Linked DNA regions of Adhaeribacter arboris. The protein of the gene in region 2 interacts with the protein of the main gene of each other region in a pairwise test. Links are inferred from orthologs where the notes say so. Each region holds a gene or a part of one and is shown on either strand. Other genes may lie near its edges.

What was found.
Region 1: the proteins of AHMF7605_RS16120 (region 2) and AHMF7605_RS04785 interact in binary tests that used the Escherichia coli proteins (3 or more experiments, as listed by UniProt). The link is inferred for Adhaeribacter arboris from one-to-one orthologs.

What each region holds. Positions count from the first base shown.
Region 1 is NZ_PYFT01000001.1:1,141,526-1,145,698, forward strand. What follows is about bases 374-3,280. They hold AHMF7605_RS04785 (ABC-F family ATP-binding cassette domain-containing protein), read left to right. Parts: upstream 374-808; coding sequence 809-2,752; downstream 2,753-3,280. Other genes in these bases: AHMF7605_RS04780 (2'-5' RNA ligase family protein), read right to left, coding at 374-590; AHMF7605_RS04790 (type IX secretion system plug protein), read left to right, coding at 2,800-3,280. Also shown: more of AHMF7605_RS04780, read right to left, coding at 33-373; more of AHMF7605_RS04790, read left to right, coding at 3,281-4,158. UniProt on the Escherichia coli protein: Genetic data indicate it may be involved in ribosome assembly or function.
Region 2 is NZ_PYFT01000001.1:3,899,093-3,903,678, forward strand. What follows is about bases 916-4,235. They hold AHMF7605_RS16120 (2-oxoglutarate dehydrogenase E1 component), read right to left. Parts: upstream 3,900-4,235; coding sequence 1,116-3,899; downstream 916-1,115. Other genes in these bases: odhB (2-oxoglutarate dehydrogenase complex dihydrolipoyllysine-residue succinyltransferase), read right to left, coding at 916-969. Also shown: more of odhB, read right to left, coding at 1-915; AHMF7605_RS16125 (dipeptidyl-peptidase 3 family protein), read left to right, coding at 4,332-4,586. UniProt on the Escherichia coli protein: E1 component of the 2-oxoglutarate dehydrogenase (OGDH) complex which catalyzes the decarboxylation of 2-oxoglutarate, the first step in the conversion of 2-oxoglutarate to succinyl-CoA and CO(2).

The DNA of each region.
Region 1 (4,173 bases), 2.8 Mb from region 2 along the record:
CTTTAATTCTTGTTTAGGTAATTTCGGTGAGATTAACTTATTTCTACTGGTTTAGAGTTGAACTGATACGTAGTATCCTGCCGGAACTGGTTATTTTCGCTCCTTAAAATACTAAAATTATTCAGTTCAATGTCCCAGTTATAGGTTCTTTGGTTTAGATAGGTAATTAAGGTGGGTAAAATTTCGGGAGTAGTATCGCGGAGGGCCAGAGATATATGCGGTACCCAATTTTCCGGATCGTAAAAATTGACAGTATGCCGGCTGAAAGCCCGAATACCCCGGTAAAGCTCGGCATGTACCAGGTTAAATCCATCCGCCCGGATAACCGGTACAAATATTACCGGGTGTTCGCCCGGAAAAATACCTAAACCGGTAGTCTTCACGCGAACGGATTTGGTTTGACCGGCAACCTCGCTTAAGTAAGTTTTTAATTGAGCTAATTTTTCTATTTCGCAAATCAGCCAGGTAACGTGCGGATCGGCCGTAATTTTAACCCCTTTTAAACCGAAGGTCCGTTCCAGATCGTCGATTATTTCATTCACCATTTGAGAATGCTCTGCATCCAATAAGGAGACAACCGCTACCATCATTTATTTTTAACCTGCAAACGAAAGAAAGTCCGTATTCGTTGTATTAGTTTTTAGTCCACAGTCCATGGACGGTAGACCAAAGTTGAGATTGTTAAGTTGCTAAATTGCTAAATTTTTTAAATAAATTAGTACAACCTTATAACTTTCCAACCTTAAAACCTACTGACTTGTAACTTGTAACGCATTTGCTTAGCTTTGCGTTTTTATTGCCTCCTTTCATGATTTCTATAAATAATCTCGATTTTCATTTCGGCAGCCGTACCCTTTACGAAGATGCCAGTTTACATATTAAACCGAAAGATAAAATTGGCTTAATTGGTTTAAACGGTACGGGTAAATCTACGCTGCTGCGCGTTCTGGTAGGGGAGTACAAGCCCGATAACGGGACCATTCAAATGAGTCGCGATACTACTTTGGGCTTTTTAAATCAGGATTTATTATCGTATCAAACCGAGGATAGTATTTTGCTGGTGGCCATGCAGGCATTTGAAGAAGCTTTGGTGCTGCAAAAGAAAATTGAAGAGGTACTACACCAGTTTGAAACAGATTACCGCGACGAACTGGTAGATGTATTAGCTAAGCTGCAAGAACAATTTGAAGCCTTGGATGGCTACAACATTCAGAATAAAGCCGAAGAAATTTTAGAAGGTTTAGGCTTTGGCACCGAAGAGTTACAAAAACCCTTGAAAACTTTTTCGGGTGGTTGGCGCATGCGGGTAATGCTGGCGAAAATTTTATTGCAAAAACCTTCTTTGCTCCTGCTCGATGAGCCTACCAACCACTTGGATTTACCTTCTATTAAATGGCTTGAAAATTATCTGGAAAACTATGAAGGAGCCTTGGTGATTGTATCGCACGACCGGGAGTTTCTGGACAAAACTACCAACACCACCGTTGAAGTAGCGCAGCAAAAATTAAATGTATACGCCGGTAATTATTCTTTTTACCTCGAAGAAAAAGAATTGCGCAACGAAATTCAGAAAGGAGCTTTTGAAAATCAACAATCTCAGATTCGGCAGGCCGAACGGTTTATCGAACGATTTAAAGCCAAAGCCTCTAAAGCCAAGCAAGCGCAAAGCCGCGCTAAAATGCTCGATAAACTGGAGCGAATTGATGATGTAGCCAGCGATGCTCCCAAAGTAAATTTTAAATTTCAGTTTACGGTGCAACCGGGCCGTCATATTCTGCGGCTGGAGCACATGAGTAAAAGCTACGGCGAGAAAATGATTTTCCGGGATACCCACGTAAATATTGAGCGAGGTGATAAAATTGCTTTAATTGGGGCGAACGGTAAAGGTAAATCCACGCTTTTGCGCATTATTGCCGGCGACGAACAAATTAATGGTAAGCGTCAGCTAGGCCATAACGTAATAATGGCCTTTTACGCCCAGCACCAGTTAGAATCTTTACACATTGAAAATGAAATTCTGCAGGAATTAATAGAAGCGGGCAGCAAACGTAACGAAATGGAATTACGCGGCGTATTGGGTTCTTTTTTATTTACGGGCGATGCGGTTTTCAAAAAAATTAAGGTTCTATCCGGGGGAGAAAAATCAAGGGTCGCTTTGGCCAAAACCTTAATTTCAGAAGCAAATTTTCTTTTGCTCGATGAGCCTACCAACCACCTGGACATGCAATCGGTTAATATTCTGATTCAGGCTTTAGAGCAATACGAAGGCACTTTCGTGGTGATTTCGCACGACCGTTACTTTGTAGAAAATGTGGCAAACAAAATCTGGTATATCGAAGATTATCAATTAAAAGAATATCCGGGAACCTACCACGAATACGAATACTGGCAAGAACAACGGGAGAAGAACAACCGCAAAAATGGAATTACCATAGAAAAGTCAGTAGCTAGTAAACCCCAAACTGTTAAAACCATTGCACCTACCGGCAACATGGTTAATTTGCAACAAGACTTAAAAAAATTGAACCAACAGTTGAAAGAGGTAGAAAACCAAATTGGTGAATTAGAAAATAAACAAGTAAACCTGGAAAACCAATTGGCTGATCCTAAAATATACGGTAACTCTTCGCGATTGCAGGAAACGACGCAGCAATTTGAAATTCTAAAAAAGGAACTTGAACGCAAAAATACGCTGTGGGAAGAAACCGTACAGGCCATTGATGAATTGGAAAGTCAAGTAAAAAAATCCTGATAAAATAAACCAAATGGGGGTGTCCGTTCGTTTTCTTACCTTTACGTATGATGATGAATAGACCCCCATTTTATTTACTCCTCGCTCTTTTCAGTTCTTTATTTTGGGGCCCAACTTGTGTTCCCGTGGAGCAAACCACTGCCTCATCGGGAGCTACTTCCGGGAAATCGGAATATTATGCCTCTACTGCGCTCCGCTACGAAGATTTCGTGTACGATCCTACCATCAAATCGGTGCAATGTTATGTGCAGACCGGTAATGCCGAAGAAGTATTTAATGCTCCGGTAGTGCCTCTGGTGCAAACTGAACCCATCATGCTGGAATTTGATCAGTTAAATACGCCTCAGCAACGATTTACGGTTAAATTTGTTTACTGCAATCTTGACTGGACCGAAGCACGCTTAACCCAAATTCAGTTTATGGACGAGTTCAATGAATTTTATATAACAGATGCTTTATCTTCTTACAATACCAAAGTACCCTACTTTCATTACCGCTTTCAGTTACCCCGCGTAAAACTTCCCGGTAACTACTTGGTAGTTGTAACCGATAGAAGCGGCAATCCAATTATTACCCGGCGCCTGTTGGTTTACGATAACCGGGTTACGGTGGCAGCAAAATCGGTTTTACCGGTAGGAACCGAAGAAAGGGCCACGAATCAACAAATAGATTTTAATATACTCTACCCGGAATATCCGGTTGTAAATCCTTCGCAGGAAATTAAAGTGGTGCTGCGCCAGAACAGCCGCTGGGATAATGCTAAAACTAACTTACGTCCTTCTTTTGTGCACGACACGCAAAAGCGACTGGAATATACTTTTTTTAACGGAGCCAGCAGTTTTCCGGGTTTAAAAGAATACCGTGGTTTTGATGATCGTAATCTACGAGGCCGGGGCTTTAACGTAGAAGCCGTTAGTTTAGAAGCAAACCCGGTAGAGGTAAAATTGTACCCCGAAAAAAATCGTTCCCGCGAAGTGTACTCCCAGGACGTAGATATAAACGGTAAAATGGTGTACGAGAACCGGCGATTTGGCAGCACCAATACCGGCGACCCCGATTATGTACTGGTAACTTTTGCCCTGGCAGCGCCTGATCCGGTTCCCGGCGATGTTTATGTATTTGGGCAACTGAGCGATTGGAAACTAACGCCGGAGTTTAAATTAACGTACGTGCCGGCTGCGCAGCAATACGCCGGGAAGATTATGTTAAAACAAGGATATTACAATTATTCCTTCGCGCTACAAGTGGCTAATCAACCGCAAAAGGCCAACGAAGCTTATTTTGAAGGCAGTCATTTTCAAACCCGTAATACTTACGATGTGCTTGTTTACTACCGTCCGCCGGGTACCCGCACCGATTTATTGATTGGTTATCAATGGCTCGAAACCAATGGTACCCGCCGTTAAAACTAGGTTAAATCT
Region 2 (4,586 bases):
CGCAGCTGCTGGGACTGGTGGCGGTGCAGGAGCAGCCGGTTTAGTCTGAGCTCCTACAGCATCTTCTTTCGTAATGCGGCCATCTCTTCCGGAGCCTACCACATCCGTCACGTTAATACCTTTTTCGGCGAGTATTTTACCGGCAGCTGGTGAGGGAGTGCCACTGGCATACGTTTGAGCGCCTCCATTGGTAGCAGCGGCCGCTTGCGCGGGCTGAGGTGCGGCAGCTGGTGCAGAAGTAGCAGGTGCGCCGGAAACAGCTCCGGTAGTACTTTCAATGGTACAAATTACGGCGCCTACTGGTACGGTTGCTCCTTCCTGAGCCACAATGTGTAAGGTTCCAGCAACTTCGGCGGGTAGTTCAAAAGTAGCTTTATCGGATTCTAATTCGCAGATAACTTCATCGAGAGCCACTAATTCGCCATCTTTTTTGAGCCACTTGGCAATAGTTACCTCCGTAATAGATTCACCTACAGTTGGAATTTTGATTTCTTTTGTCCCACCCTTGGCAGTAACTGCCGCATTGCCGGCTTGCGGATTATTATTCGTTGACACTGGATTGTAAGAACTCTCAGCTACTGGTGCTTTCTCGGCAGCAGGTGTGCCTTGCGGGTCGGTAATAGTTTGGGCTTCTGCCGGCTGCGATTCTGCTACTGCTCCACCATAACCAGAGCCACTGCCTTTACTTTCAGCGGTAGTGCCAGCAGCAGCAGGGCCGGTACCATTACTGCTAGCACCATCCTCAATGCTGCACAGTACTGTACCAATCGGAATGGTTTCGCCTTCGCCTACTTTTATCCGTAGTATTCCGGCTCCTTCAGCGGGCAGTTCAAAGGTAGCTTTATCAGACTCCAGTTCACAAATAACTTCGTCCATAGCTACCTGGTCACCGTCTTTTTTCAGCCATTTGGCAATAGTTACTTCGGTTATCGACTCGCCCACCACGGGCACTTTTACTTCCAATGACATATTTTTAGAGTTATGAGTTAAAAGTTATGAGTTATGAGTTAAAATTATAAAAATTTAGAGTTGATGCAGGTTAAAAGCAGCTAAGATTTACACTTAATTTACTTTTAGCCTACATCAACTCATAACTTTTAACTCATAACTCTAAACTATATCGCGAATGCTTTTTCGACGAGTTCGCGTTGTTCTTTGTTATGGATTTTAAGGTAACCGGTAGCCGGCGACGAACTTGCCTTGCGGGCAATAAAGTCCTGCAGAATATTTTTAAGCCGCAAGGCCCGCAAAATATACGCCCAATAACCCATATTCGAAGGTTCTTCCTGGGCCCAGTAAACTTTCGGATTATTGTATTTACTTAATTCCGCTTCCAGTTGCGGATGCGGGAAAGGATGTAATTGCTCTATCCGGATAACCGCTACATCTTTCCGGTTGTTTTTCTGCTGTTCGTCGAATAAATCGTAATAGAATTTGCCAGAACACAAAATAACCTTTTTCACTTCTTTGGCTTCGGCGTACGTATCACCAATTACTTCTTTAAAAGAACCGGAAGTAAAATCAGATAATGGCGAAACAGCTAAGGGGTGACGCAGCATTGATTTCGGCGCCATGTTAATTAACGGTTTCCGGAAGGGCAATGCTAATTGCCGGCGCAATACGTGGAAGAAGTTAGCCGGTAAAGTAATGTTGGTGACAAAAATATTGTATTCAGCCGCTAGCTGTAAAAATCTTTCCGGCCGGGCATTGGAGTGTTCCGGTCCCTGGCCTTCGTAACCGTGCGGTAATAACATTACCACGCCGTTCATGCGTTGCCATTTTGATTCGGATGGCGTAATAAACTGGTCAATCATTACCTGGGCCCCGTTGGCAAAGTCCCCGAATTGAGCTTCCCAAATAGCTAAGGCATTGGGGTTAGCCATAGCATAGCCAAATTCAAAACCTAACGCCCCAAATTCCGAAAGCAGGGAATTATAAATACGCATTTTCTCCTGCTTCTCGTCGATGTAGTTCAAACTATTATAACCTTGGCTCGTTTCAGCGTCGTGCAATACCGCATGCCGGTGCGAGAAGGTTCCACGCTGCACATCCTGACCACCCAAACGTACAATTTTATTCTCCAGCAACAACGAACCGTAAGCTAACAATTCAGCCGCCGCCCAGTTTAAAGTCTGGGTAGTGAAAAACATCTCCTGGCGTTCTTTCAGGAGTTTTTCTATTTGCTTTAAGGGTTTAAAACCTTCCGGAATAGTAGAAAGCGCTTTTCCAACTTTTTCTACCACTTCCTGGCTAATACTGGTATCCGGTGATTGGTCAAAATCTTCGGGTTTAGACCGGCGCAGTACCTGCCATTCTTTTTCCAGCACCTGGTAATTGTACGGCAACGGCTTTTGTTTCACCAGGTTCAAGCGGTCTTGTAGTAAATCACGGAACTCTTTGTCCATATTTTCGGCCAGTTGCGCGTCTACTTCGCCCCGGTTAATTAATACTTTATTGTAGATTTCCCGTGGGTTCGGATGCTTGGAAATCAGGTTATATAACTGCGGTTGCGTGAATTTAGGCTCATCGCTCTCGTTATGACCATGACGACGGTAACAAACCATATCTACAAAAATATCGGCGTGGAACCGCTGGCGGTATTCGGTAGCTACCTGTACGGCATAAACTACAGCCTCGGGGTCGTCACCATTCACGTGCAGTACCGGAGCATCAATAATTTTCGCCACATCCGTAGAGTAAATTGATGAGCGGGCATCCTCAAAATCGGTAGTAAAGCCAACCTGGTTATTAATTACAAAGTGAATAGTACCCCCCGTTTTATAACCTTCCAACTGCGACATTTGCGTCACTTCGTATACAATGCCTTGTCCTGCTAAAGCTGCATCCCCATGAATTAAAATAGGTAATATTTTGTGGTAATCGTTATTGTACATGCTATCGATTTTAGCCCGTACAAAACCTTCTACCACTGGGTTTACTGCTTCTAAGTGCGAGGGGTTAGGCGCTAATTTCAGGTTTACTTTTTTACCCGAAGCAGTAGTTACCTCACTGGAATAACCCATGTGGTATTTTACGTCGCCATCGCCCATAGTTAAATCCGGCACGGCGGTACCTTCAAACTCGCTAAAGATTTGTTCGTAGGTTTTACCTAAGGTGTTCGCCAACACGTTTAAACGGCCGCGGTGAGCCATCCCGATCATTACTTCCTCTACGCCCAATTCCGAGGCTTTATCGATAATAGCATCTAAAGCCGGAATAGTAGTTTCGCCACCTTCCAGAGAGAAACGCTTTTGGCCTAAGAATTTGGTATGCAAAAAGTTTTCGAAAACAACGGCCTCGTTTAACTTTCTAAGAATGCGTTTTTTATATTCTAAAGGCGGATTAAAATCTAAGAATTCTTTTTCTATTTTATCTCTAAACCAATCTAGTACTTCCGGGTCGCGGATGTACATATATTCGAAGCCGATGGTTTGGGTATAAATTTTATTCAGAGCCGCAACAATATCGCGCAGCGAAGAAGCACCAATACCAATTGCCTCCCCCGCCTGAAAAACAATATCCAAGTCTGCTTCGGATAAACCGAAATCTTTTAAATCCAGAAGAGCTTTGCGGTCTTTGCGCGGACGCACCGGGTTAGTCTTGGAAAGCAAATGAGCCCGGCTCCGGTAAGCCTGGATAAGATTGCGTACTTTTAACTCCCGATCAATATCCGAAGTAGAAGTTGTTAAGGGAGCTGTTGTTGGAGTAGCCGTTTTAGCCGTTCCATTAACAGATGGAGTAGATTTGCCGTTTTCTGAGGCATACTTTACAGAGAAATCGTATCCTTCAAAAAACTTGCGCCAACCAAAATCTACCGATTCCGGATTTTGTTGATAGGCTTTATACAACTCATCAATATACGATGCGTCTGCATTAGCGATATACGAAAAATTACTCATGAAAAACGGTTGTTAAAAATTTGGTTTCAAATGTAAATACTTTAACAATAATAACGAAATATTAATTCGCATAAGCGAATATAACTAATTATCAGGGCCATAAATCTATTTCTTGTTCTTGTTCAGAATAGAATAGATAATAAATTACTGTAGTTAAGATTAATATTTGTGTATTAAACACCTCATATCCAGTAGATAAATAGTATTTTAAGTTTTCGATAATACCTTATTAACTATTTTCTAATAAATGATAGCTTAATATTAGAAACATTACGTCATTTATTGAAAGGTTTTTAATAAAAATTCTGCTATCTAGTACCCTTAGATTCCTGTTAAAGTTTCGTTTAATCTGCTTAATCTATTATCCGGTACATTATCCTGGCTATTTCCGTAACAGTATTTATCTTACGGAAAAATTAAATTTGAAACTGCATGAAAAGAAATTATTTTCTTCTGTTGGTCATAGTAAGTATTTTTTGTGGGCTAAGTTGCCAAAATAAAAATAAAGAGCAGCAAGCCGAACAAACCGTACTAAATACGCAACAACCTACTGATACTACCAAAACAACCCCAATTTATGCCCGCTTAAGTAAGTACGTACAAGTAAAGCTAGCTGCTGATTTAAATACGCTTACGGCGAAAGAAAAGCAGATGCTGCCCTTATTAATAGATGCCGCTAAAATTATG